Regions from separate parts of the Devosia sp. GW821-FHT12F11 genome, predicted to be linked through region 1. Evidence: riboswitches for the same ligand, from Rfam matches in the RefSeq annotation. Region 1 holds a riboswitch; the other holds the start of a gene.
The links. Region 1 has a riboswitch for ZMP and ZTP ahead of glyA (serine hydroxymethyltransferase). Riboswitches for the same ligand answer to the same signal wherever they lie in the genome.
Positions count from the first base shown of each region.

Region 2: another riboswitch for ZMP and ZTP. It lies ahead of purH (bifunctional phosphoribosylaminoimidazolecarboxamide formyltransferase/IMP cyclohydrolase); the one in region 1 lies ahead of glyA (serine hydroxymethyltransferase).

Region 1 is NZ_JBXAPX010000003.1:437,042-441,773, reverse strand. It holds gene parC (DNA topoisomerase IV subunit A) at 1-1,528, opposite strand, end outside; gene AC1ROK_RS12195 (SixA phosphatase family protein) at 1,710-2,213, shown strand; gene AC1ROK_RS12190 (BA14K family protein) at 2,254-2,679, opposite strand; ZMP/ZTP riboswitch at 2,798-2,880, shown strand; gene glyA (serine hydroxymethyltransferase) at 3,018-4,322, shown strand; gene nrdR (transcriptional regulator NrdR) at 4,363-4,732, shown strand, end outside.
Region 2 is NZ_JBXAPX010000001.1:116,158-120,889, forward strand. It holds gene AC1ROK_RS00635 (RsmB/NOP family class I SAM-dependent RNA methyltransferase) at 1-443, shown strand, start outside; gene AC1ROK_RS00640 (heparinase II/III family protein) at 624-2,258, shown strand; ZMP/ZTP riboswitch at 2,312-2,393, shown strand; gene purH (bifunctional phosphoribosylaminoimidazolecarboxamide formyltransferase/IMP cyclohydrolase) at 2,413-3,999, shown strand; gene AC1ROK_RS00650 (LysR substrate-binding domain-containing protein) at 3,996-4,433, opposite strand; gene AC1ROK_RS00655 (NAD-glutamate dehydrogenase) at 4,396-4,732, opposite strand, start outside.

The DNA of each region.
Region 1 (4,732 bases):
TCGCTTCGGAGAAATCGGTCCTGCGGCCCCAGCGCGGGTGGCGCGTGACACCATCCTTCTCGAACTTGGGGTAGGCCTTCTTGAGGTCGCCGATCTGCTTGGCGATCTCGCCCCACTGCTTCTTGTCCGAGGCGATGAGGGCGTTGAGATGCGCCTGCTCTTCGCTCAGCGTCTTGTGCTCGGTGCGGAGCTCGATTTCCTCGAGCTTGCGCAGCGAGCGCAGCCGCATGTTGAGGATCGCTTCGGCCTGCACGTCGCTCAGGTTGAAGGTCGCCATCAGCGACGCCTTGGCATCATCCTCCTCGCGGATGATGCGGATCACCTCATCGAGGTTGAGATAGGCGACGATATAGCCGTCGAGCACTTCGAGCCGGCGGGCGATCTCGGCCAGCCGGTTGTTGGTGCGGCGCACCAGCACGTCCTTGCGGTGCTCGAGCCAGGCGACGATGGCCTCTTTGAGGCTCATCACCCGCGGCACGACCCCGCGATCGAGGACGTTCATATTGAGCGAGATGCGCTGCTCGAGGTCGCTCAGCTTGAACAGCTGCTCCATCAGGATGGCCGGGTCGACCGTGCCTGCGCGTGGCTCGATGACCAGGCGGACGTCGTCGGCGCTCTCGTCGCGGATGTCCTTGAGCAGTGGCAGCTTCTTGTTGAGCAGCAGCTCGGCGATCTTTTCGACCAGCTTGGACTTCTGCACCCCATAGGGGATTTCGGTGACGACGATCTGGTAGACGCCGCGCCCCTTGTCCTCGCGCTCCCAGCGGGCGCGCAGACGGAACGAGCCGCGGCCGGTCTCGTAGGAATTGAGGATCGAGGCCTGGCTTTCCACCAGGATGCCGCCGGTCGGAAAATCCGGACCGGGGATGTAGCGCATCAGATCGGCGGTGGTGGTGCTGTCGCGCCCGTTGTTGATCAGGTGCAGCGCCGCGTCGCAGATCTCATCGACGTTGTGCGGCGGGATCGACGTCGCCATGCCGACGGCGATGCCAGTCGAGCCGTTGGCTAACAGGTTCGGGAAGTTGGCGGGCAGCACCGAGGGTTCCTCGGTGGCGCCGTCATAAGTCGGCTTGAAGTCGACCGCGTTCTCGCCGAGGCCCTCGAGCAGCCGCGAGGCCACCTCGGTCATGCGCGCTTCGGTGTAGCGGTAGGCCGCCGCCCCATCGCCGTCGATATTGCCGAAGTTCCCCTGGCCGTCGACCAGCGGGTAGCGCATGGCAAAATCCTGCGCCAGGCGGACCATGGCGTCATAGATCGACTGGTCGCCGTGCGGGTGGAAGCTACCGATCACGTCGCCGACCACCTTGGCCGACTTCTTGTAGGCGCCGCCGGGATCGAGGCGCAGCAGCCGCATGGCATGGAGAATCCGGCGATGCACCGGCTTCAGGCCGTCGCGGGCATCGGGCAGGGCGCGCTGGGTGATGGTGGAGAGGGCGTAGGAGAGGTAGCGCTCCTCGAGCGCCTCGCGGAGATCCACGACCCGCTTGTTCTCGCCATCGGGCGGGAGGGTATCGGGATCGTCGCTCATCGGGTGGTCTCAGTCATGCGAATCATTTTCGCACTATAGCGATTGGGGCCTCGAACCGGGCGTGCAGCAAGGCCGCATCCCCGAAGTTTAGCGGTTCGTCGCAGCCGGCCTGACGTGGGAGCAAAACCCGAGAAGCGCCGCAACGGGTTGCGCCGGCAACGGCTTGCGCTACGATCACCACATGCTTCGCCTCATCCTTGTTCGCCATGCCAAATCCGCCTGGGACGATCCGGGGCTGACCGATTTCGACCGACCGTTGGCGCTGCGTGGTATCGCGGCGGCGGCATGGATCGGCGACACCCTGACCAAGCACGGCTGGTTGCCCGACCGCATCGTCTGCTCCACCTCACGCCGCACGCGCGAAACGCTGGAACTTGCAATGGCCCGCCTGCCGGCCAACGGTCCCAGACCTGACGTGGTCTGGAGCGATGCCGTCTACGACCGGCGCGACCATGACTATCTGGGCCTGATCGCAGAGCAGGGGGGCGACACAAAAGTGCTGATGCTGGTGGGGCACAACAGCGCCACCGAGAACACAGCGCTGGCACTGAGCGCTGGCGGTGAGGCCTTGGGGAATTTTCCGACTGCAGGCATCGCTGTGATCGACTGTGAGGTCTCTGACTGGATGGAGCTGGCGCCTCGCTGCGGGCGCCTGCTGCATTTTCTGCGGCCGCCGAAGGGGTAGCCCGGGACGGGGCGCCGCAAGGGGCGCCCCGATGCTGCAATCAGAGATTGCAGCGATGGTAGCGGCCATCATAGCCAAGGAACATGTCGGTCTCGGCGTTGTACGAGCGATAGCGCGCCTCGCAGGCTGCGACATGACCATCGAAGCCGTCATAGCGGTCGACGTTGCGGTTCATGCTGCCGACGATTGCGGCGCCCACGGCAAAGCCGAAGATGCCGGCGGCGACGCCGCCGAGGTTCGGCTGGTTCCAGCGATACCAGTTGCGGTACTCGTTGGTGCCCCACCGATTGTGATTGCGGCGCCAGTCATCGCAACCGCGCCAGTTCGGGTGATCGAGGCAGCGCTCCGAAACGTAGCGCTGCTGCTGGCCGATACTGATATTGACGGAAGCCGCGCTGGCAGGGGCGGGGATCATCATGATGCCGGCAAGACCGGTACCGATAATCGCGGAGGCGAGCTTTTTCATGTGAGACTCCTGGTCTTCTTGTTATCGACGCTTGCCCTGACAACGTGCAGCGACACGCATAGTTGCTGCGGAGGCAGGGGGCAGGGGCTTTCATCGGCCGGCCAGTTCTGCGATAACGGGGCGTTCGCGCGACTGGCGAGATCAGATGGGGCACCATCGGGGAACGCGAACGAGCAGCTGCCGCTCGCCTGGGCACCCAACCGAAACCCCATGGGAGCCCGCATGAACCGGACCATCCAAAGATATTGCCAGGCTGTCGTCAGCTTGGAATCGCTTGGGCCAGCGTGCTACACGCACGCCAACCGAAACCCCAATCCTTCTGCCCCGGGAGACGCCAAATGAGCGCCGCCACGTCCCTTCCGCTCTTTCCCCGCTTCTTCACCAACACGCTGGCCGAGACCGATCCTGAGATCGCCGAGGCCATCAAGCTGGAACTCGGTCGGCAGCAGCACGAGATCGAACTGATCGCGTCCGAGAACATCGTGTCCAAGGCCGTGCTCGAGGCCCAGGGCTCGATCATGACCAACAAGTACGCCGAGGGTTACCCGGGCAAGCGCTATTACGGCGGCTGCCAGTACGTCGACATCGCCGAGAACCTCGCGATCGAGCGTGCCAAGGAGCTGTTCGGCGCCAACTTCGCCAACGTCCAGCCGAACTCCGGCTCACAGATGAACCAGGCGGTGTTCCTGGCGCTGCTCGAGCCCGGCGACACCTTCATGGGCCTCGACCTGAACTCGGGCGGTCACCTGACGCACGGCTCGCCCGTCAATATGAGCGGCAAGTGGTTCAAGGTCGTCTCCTATGGCGTGCGCCAGGACGATCACCTGCTCGACATGGATGAAGTCGCCCGTCTCGCCCGCGAGCACAAGCCCAAGCTGATCCTCGCGGGCGGCACCGCCTATTCCCGCGTGTGGGATTGGGCCCGCTTCCGCGAGATCGCCGATGAAGTCGGCGCCTTCCTGATGGTCGACATGGCGCACATCGCTGGGCTCGTCGCCGGCGGCGTGCACCCCTCGCCGGTGCCGCACGCACACGTCACGACCACCACCACGCACAAGTCGCTCCGCGGCCCGCGCGGCGGCATGATCCTTTGCAACGACGAGGCGATCGCCAAGAAGATCAACTCGGCGGTGTTCCCGGGCCTGCAGGGCGGGCCGCTGATGCACGTCATCGCGGCCAAGGCGGTGGCCTTCAAGGAGGCGCTGCAGCCCGAGTTCAAGGCCTACGCCCGCCAGGTGGTGGCCAATGCCCGCACCCTCGCGGCGACGCTGATCGAGAACGGTCTCGACGTGGTTTCCGGCGGCACCGACAACCACCTGATGCTGGTGGACCTGCGCAAGAAGAACGCCACCGGCAAGCGGGCGGAAGCCGGCCTCGGTCGCGCCTACATCACCTGCAACAAGAACGGCATCCCGTTCGACCCGGAGAAGCCGTTCGTCACCTCGGGCATCCGTCTGGGCACCCCGGCGGCAACCAGCCGTGGCTTCGGCGAGGCCGAGTTCCGCGAGATCGGCAAGCTGATCGTCGAGGTGCTGGATGGCCTGCGTGAAGCCAACTCCGACGAAGGCAATGCCGCCGTCGAAGCGGCGGTGCGCGACAAGGTCATGGCGTTGACCTCGCGCTTCCCGATCTACGCCGACTGAGCATAGCTTCGCTTTCGCGGAGCATCCCTGGAGCCTACCGATGCGCTGCCCCTATTGCGGAAACGACGACACGCAGGTCAAGGACAGCCGGCCGACCGAGGACTCCAACGCCATCCGTCGCCGCAGGATCTGTAATGCCTGCGGCGGCCGTTTCACCACCTTCGAGCGCGTGCAGCTGCGCGAGCTGCTGGTGGTCAAGAAATCCGGCCGCAAGGTGCCGTTCGACCGCGACAAGCTGGCTCGCTCGGTGGGCACGGCGCTCAGGAAGCGCGACGTCGAGCCCGAGCGGGTTGAGCGCATGATCTCGGGCGTGGTGCGCCAGCTCGAAAGCCTCGGCGATGTCGAGGTGACTTCCGATCAAATCGGCGAGTTCGTCATGGAGGGGCTGAAGGGCCTCGACGATGTCGCCT
Region 2 (4,732 bases), on a different contig from region 1:
CGCCTGAAGTCGTTACCGCCGATGCGCTGAGCTGGGAGCCGGCAAACAAGTTCGACGGCATCCTGCTCGACGCGCCCTGCTCTGCAACGGGCACCTTCCGCCGTCATCCCGAGGTGATCTGGCACCGCAACGCCGCCGATATTGCCGGGCGCGTCGCCCTTCAGCGTCGGTTCATCGAACGCGCGCTAGGGTGGCTCAATCCCGGTGGCGTGCTGGTCTATTGCGTCTGCTCGCTCGAACCCGGCGAGGGTGAGGAGCAGGCCCGCTGGCTCGCTGCCCGCGACGACGTCGCGCCCGCTCCCGTCGGCGCCGACGAACTGCCCGGCCTCCCCGAGGCCATCACCCCGGAAGGGTTCGTCCGCACCCATCCCGGCATGCTGGTTCCTGGGGATAAGGGCGGCACTCTCGATGGGTTCTTCGTTGCACGCTTCAGGCGTGGCTAGAGCGAGATCAGGAAAAGTTGCAGACTTTTCCGGTTCGATCTCGCGACCAGATAAAGACCCGGAGCAGAAGTGCGATTCAACGAAACGCAATCCTGCTTCGGATAATTTGGCTGGCCCTTGGCAAGTCGTCCGCGCGGGCCTATCAGAGCCCGCCGGCCAAACGTATGTGAGGACGTAGACTTGGCACATTCGCTGCGTTTCCTCGCACGCCGCACCATGCTGTCCGCGGCCGATCACATCGTCACCAATCCGCTGATCCGCTGGACCTGGACCGGCCCGAGCAATGACGACCTGATCGGGGCGCTCGCCGAGTTTCGCCCCACCGATCGCGAAACCATCCTCGAGATGATGCAGGGCCGCTACCTGCTGGCGAGCAAGCTCGTCGACACGCACGGTGTCTCGCCGTTTTCGCTCGAGGTCGACCACGATGACTGGCAGGACGACCTGCAGGCCTTCGCCTGGCTCCGCCATTTCCGCGATGCTCGCACCGACGAGGAGCGCCGCTTCGCCCGCACCATGACGCTCGACTGGATCGGGCGCGAGGGCCATTTCAACCGCGACAGCTGGAGTCCGGCGCTCACCGCCCGCCGCGTGCTCAACTGGCTGCGGCACTACAACCTCCTCGTCGAGGGCGCCTCGCTCGAGCAGACCCAGCAGATCGCCCGCTCGCTTTCCACGCAGATCTCGTCGCTGAAGATTCGGGCGCTGCTCGCCACCGACCCGGTGGATGCGCTGCTCGTCGCCATCGCCCTGGTCGGCGTGGCGCTCTGCTCCGACCGGCCCAATTCCGAAGTCGAGGGGCGGGTGCGGCACGTGCTGAACCTCGTCGACACCCAGATCGACGAGGACGGGTTGCACCGCACCCGCTCGGCCAAGATCCAGATCCAGCTGCTGATCGAGCTCATCACCATCAAGCTGGCGCTGCGCCGCGACCACGAGCAGGCTTCGCGCGACCTCGAAGAGCTGACCGAGAGCATGCACCGGGCGCTCGACGCCATCTCGCTCGGCACGGGCGAACCCGCCTATTTCAACGGCACCGGCCAGATGCCGCACGACCTGATCGTCGCCATCCAGGCGCAGAGCGCCGCCCGCGCCCGCCAGACCGGCACCGCCGGCGGTTATGGCCGGCTGATCGCCGGCCGCTCCATCGTCGTCGCGGATTCGGGCCTCGTCGCCGATCCCGAGTTCACCGCCCACGCCCATGCCAGCGCCATGGCCTTCGAGTTCAGCCACGGTCGCGACCTCGTGGTCTGCAATTGCGGCCCGGCGCCATCCGACTATGACGACGCGCTGCTGTTCCGCCAGGGCATCGCCCATTCGGCGCCCACCATCAACGCCCAGTCGGCCGCGGCGATCGCGCCGTCCGGTCCGTTGGCCGGGCGCCTGATCCAGCTCGGCCGCCCCAGCGAGATCGAGGCCCGCAGCGCCGACGACACGCTGATCATCACCTCGCACGGTTATGCCGAACGCTTCGGCGTGACGCTCGAGCGCCACCTGACGCTGCTCGCCGAGGGCAAGACCCTGGTCGGGCAGGATCGTTTCGTGCGCCATCGCAGCCGGGTCTCCGGCGCCGCCGCCATCCGCTTCCACCTCGCCCACCAGACCGAGGTGCAACTGACCGACGACCTGATCCGCCTGCGTCTCAACTCCGGTGCAGTCTGGACCTTCCTCTGGGAAGGCGCCGAGATGCGGATCGAGGACAGCGTCCGGCAATCCGCCTATTTCGGCTTCCACCGCACCAAGCAACTGGTGCTCGATACGCTCGTCTCCGATGCCAGCGAAGTGAGCTGGATTTTTACCCTCGAAGAGAACTGACCGAGTACCTTTCCCGAATACCTTCCCAACGTCAGCTGTTTCTGCAATAAGGCCCGCGTTCGCGCGACTGGCGAGAAGAGATGGGCCACCATCGGGGAACGCGAACGACAGCTGCCGCTCGCCTGGGCCCCCCTTCAACCGTGACGGAGCCCCCATGTCCAACGCCATAGTTCCCATCAAGCGCGCCCTCCTCAGTGTCTTCGACAAGACCGGGATGGCCGATTTCGCCAAGGCGCTGGCCGGGCTGGGTGTCGATCTGGTCTCGACCGGCGGCACCTCCAAGCTGATCGCGTCGACGGGTGCAGCCGTGCGGGACATCTCCGATCTCACCGGCTTCCCCGAAATGATGGATGGCCGGGTGAAGACGCTGCACCCCAAGGTGCATGGCGGGTTGCTCGCGGTGCGCGATAACCCCACCCATAGGGCTTCGATGGACGAGCACCAGATCGGCGCCATCGACCTCGTGGTGGTGAACCTCTACCCGTTCGAGGAAACCATCGCCAAGGGCGCCTCCTACGACGAGACCATCGAGAACATCGATATCGGCGGCCCGGCGATGATCCGCTCGGCGGCCAAGAACCACGCCTATGTCACTGTTATCGTCGACCCCGCCGACTATGACACGGTGCTCGAGCACATCCGCACCTCGGGCGGCGTGCCCTACGAGCTGCGCCAGCGCCTCGCCGCCAAGGCCTATGCCCGCACCGCCGCTTATGACTCGGTGATCTCGAGCTGGTTCGCCAGAACCCTCGACTATGCCGAGATGCCCTACCGCTCGTTCGCCGGCCGGCTCAAGGAAGTGATGCGCTACGGCGAGAACCCGCACCAGTGGGCCGCCTTCTACACCACCGGCGAGCAGCGCCCCGGCGTCGCCACCGCCCGCCAGGTGCAGGGCAAGGCGCTGAGCTACAACAACCTCAACGACACCGACGCGGCCTTCGAACTAGTGTCGGAATTCGACCCGGCAGTGCCGGCCGTCGCCATCATCAAGCACGCCAACCCCTGCGGTTTCGCCATCGGCAAGACGCTGATCGAGGCTTACCAACTGGCCCACCGCACCGACCCTGTCAGCGCCTTCGGCGGCATCGTGGCGCTGAACCAGATCATCGACGGGCCGACCGCCACCGAGATCGTCAAGGTGTTCACCGAGGTGATCGTCGCGCCCGACGCCACCGAGGAAGCGATCCGCATCATCGCGGCGAAGAAGAACCTCCGCCTGCTGCTCACCGGCGCGCTTGCCGACCCCAAGGCCGGCGGCCTGACGGTGAAATCGCTGGCCGGTGGCCTGTTGGTGCAGGGTCGCGACGACCGCAATGTCGACGACACCGAGTTCAAGGTGGTGACCAAGAAGCAACCGACCGAGGCCGAGCTGCGCGACCTGAAGATCGCCATGAAGGTCGCCAAGCACGTCAAGTCGAACGCCATCATCTATGTCAGGGACGGCGCCACCGTCGGCATCGGCGCCGGCCAGATGAGCCGGCTCGATTCAAGCCGCGTGGCGCACCGCAAGGCCATCGACGCCGCCGAAGCCGCCGGCATCGAGGGCGCCCTGACCGCCAACTCGGTGGTGGCCTCCGACGCCTTCTTCCCGTTCCCCGATGGCATGCTGGCGGCGGTCGAAGCCGGCGCCACCGCGGTGATCCAGCCCGGCGGCTCGATGAACGACCAGGCCGTGATCGACGCGGCGGACGCCGCCGGCATCGCCATGATCATGACCGGGATGCGTCACTTCCGGCACTAATCGCCCCCCAAAGCCTCCGGCGCGCAGTCTTCGCGCGCCGCCGCCCGGCTCAGCCGCTCGGCGGCGAGCTCGACAAAGGCCTTGACTGCCGGCGACAGGTGCCGGCTCGAGGGGTAAAGCGCATAGACCCCGCCCACCGCCGACGCATAGTCGGGCAGGACGCGGCGCAGCCGGCCGTCGGCAATGGCCGGCGCCGCCGCCGAGGCCGGCAGTTGCGCGATGCCGAGGCCCTTCTGCACCGCCGCGGCAGCGATCTCCATCGTATTGGCGGCGATGCGGCCACTGACCGCCACCGTCTCGGTCCCGTCAGGTCCTTCCAGCACCCATTGCGCCCTGGGCGCGCGATTTCGACTGGTCGGCCCTCGCTGCGCCGTCGCAAGCGGCCAACGGCTGAGCTCAGGCGCTCCTTGCCAGGTCTCCGAGCAGGCCGGCAGCGACCGAGAGGCGCGACACCGTCATCTCGCCCTCGGTCAGCCCCTGCACCGCGTCGGCCACCCGGGCGATGGCTTCGGGATGGGCGTCGCGCCAGGCCTTGAGCCGGGTATCGACCGCCCCGTTATTGGTCGCCAGCGCATCGGCCGTCAGGTCGCGCTGGGCCCGGAGCAGGTTGGCGAGCGCCCGGTCGAGCGCCATGCGGTCGAACTTGTCGCCCAGCACAATGGCGTTGCCCTCTTCGATCACCCGCCCGAGCTGGAACGTATCGAGCACCCCGAAAAAGGCGATGGCACTATCC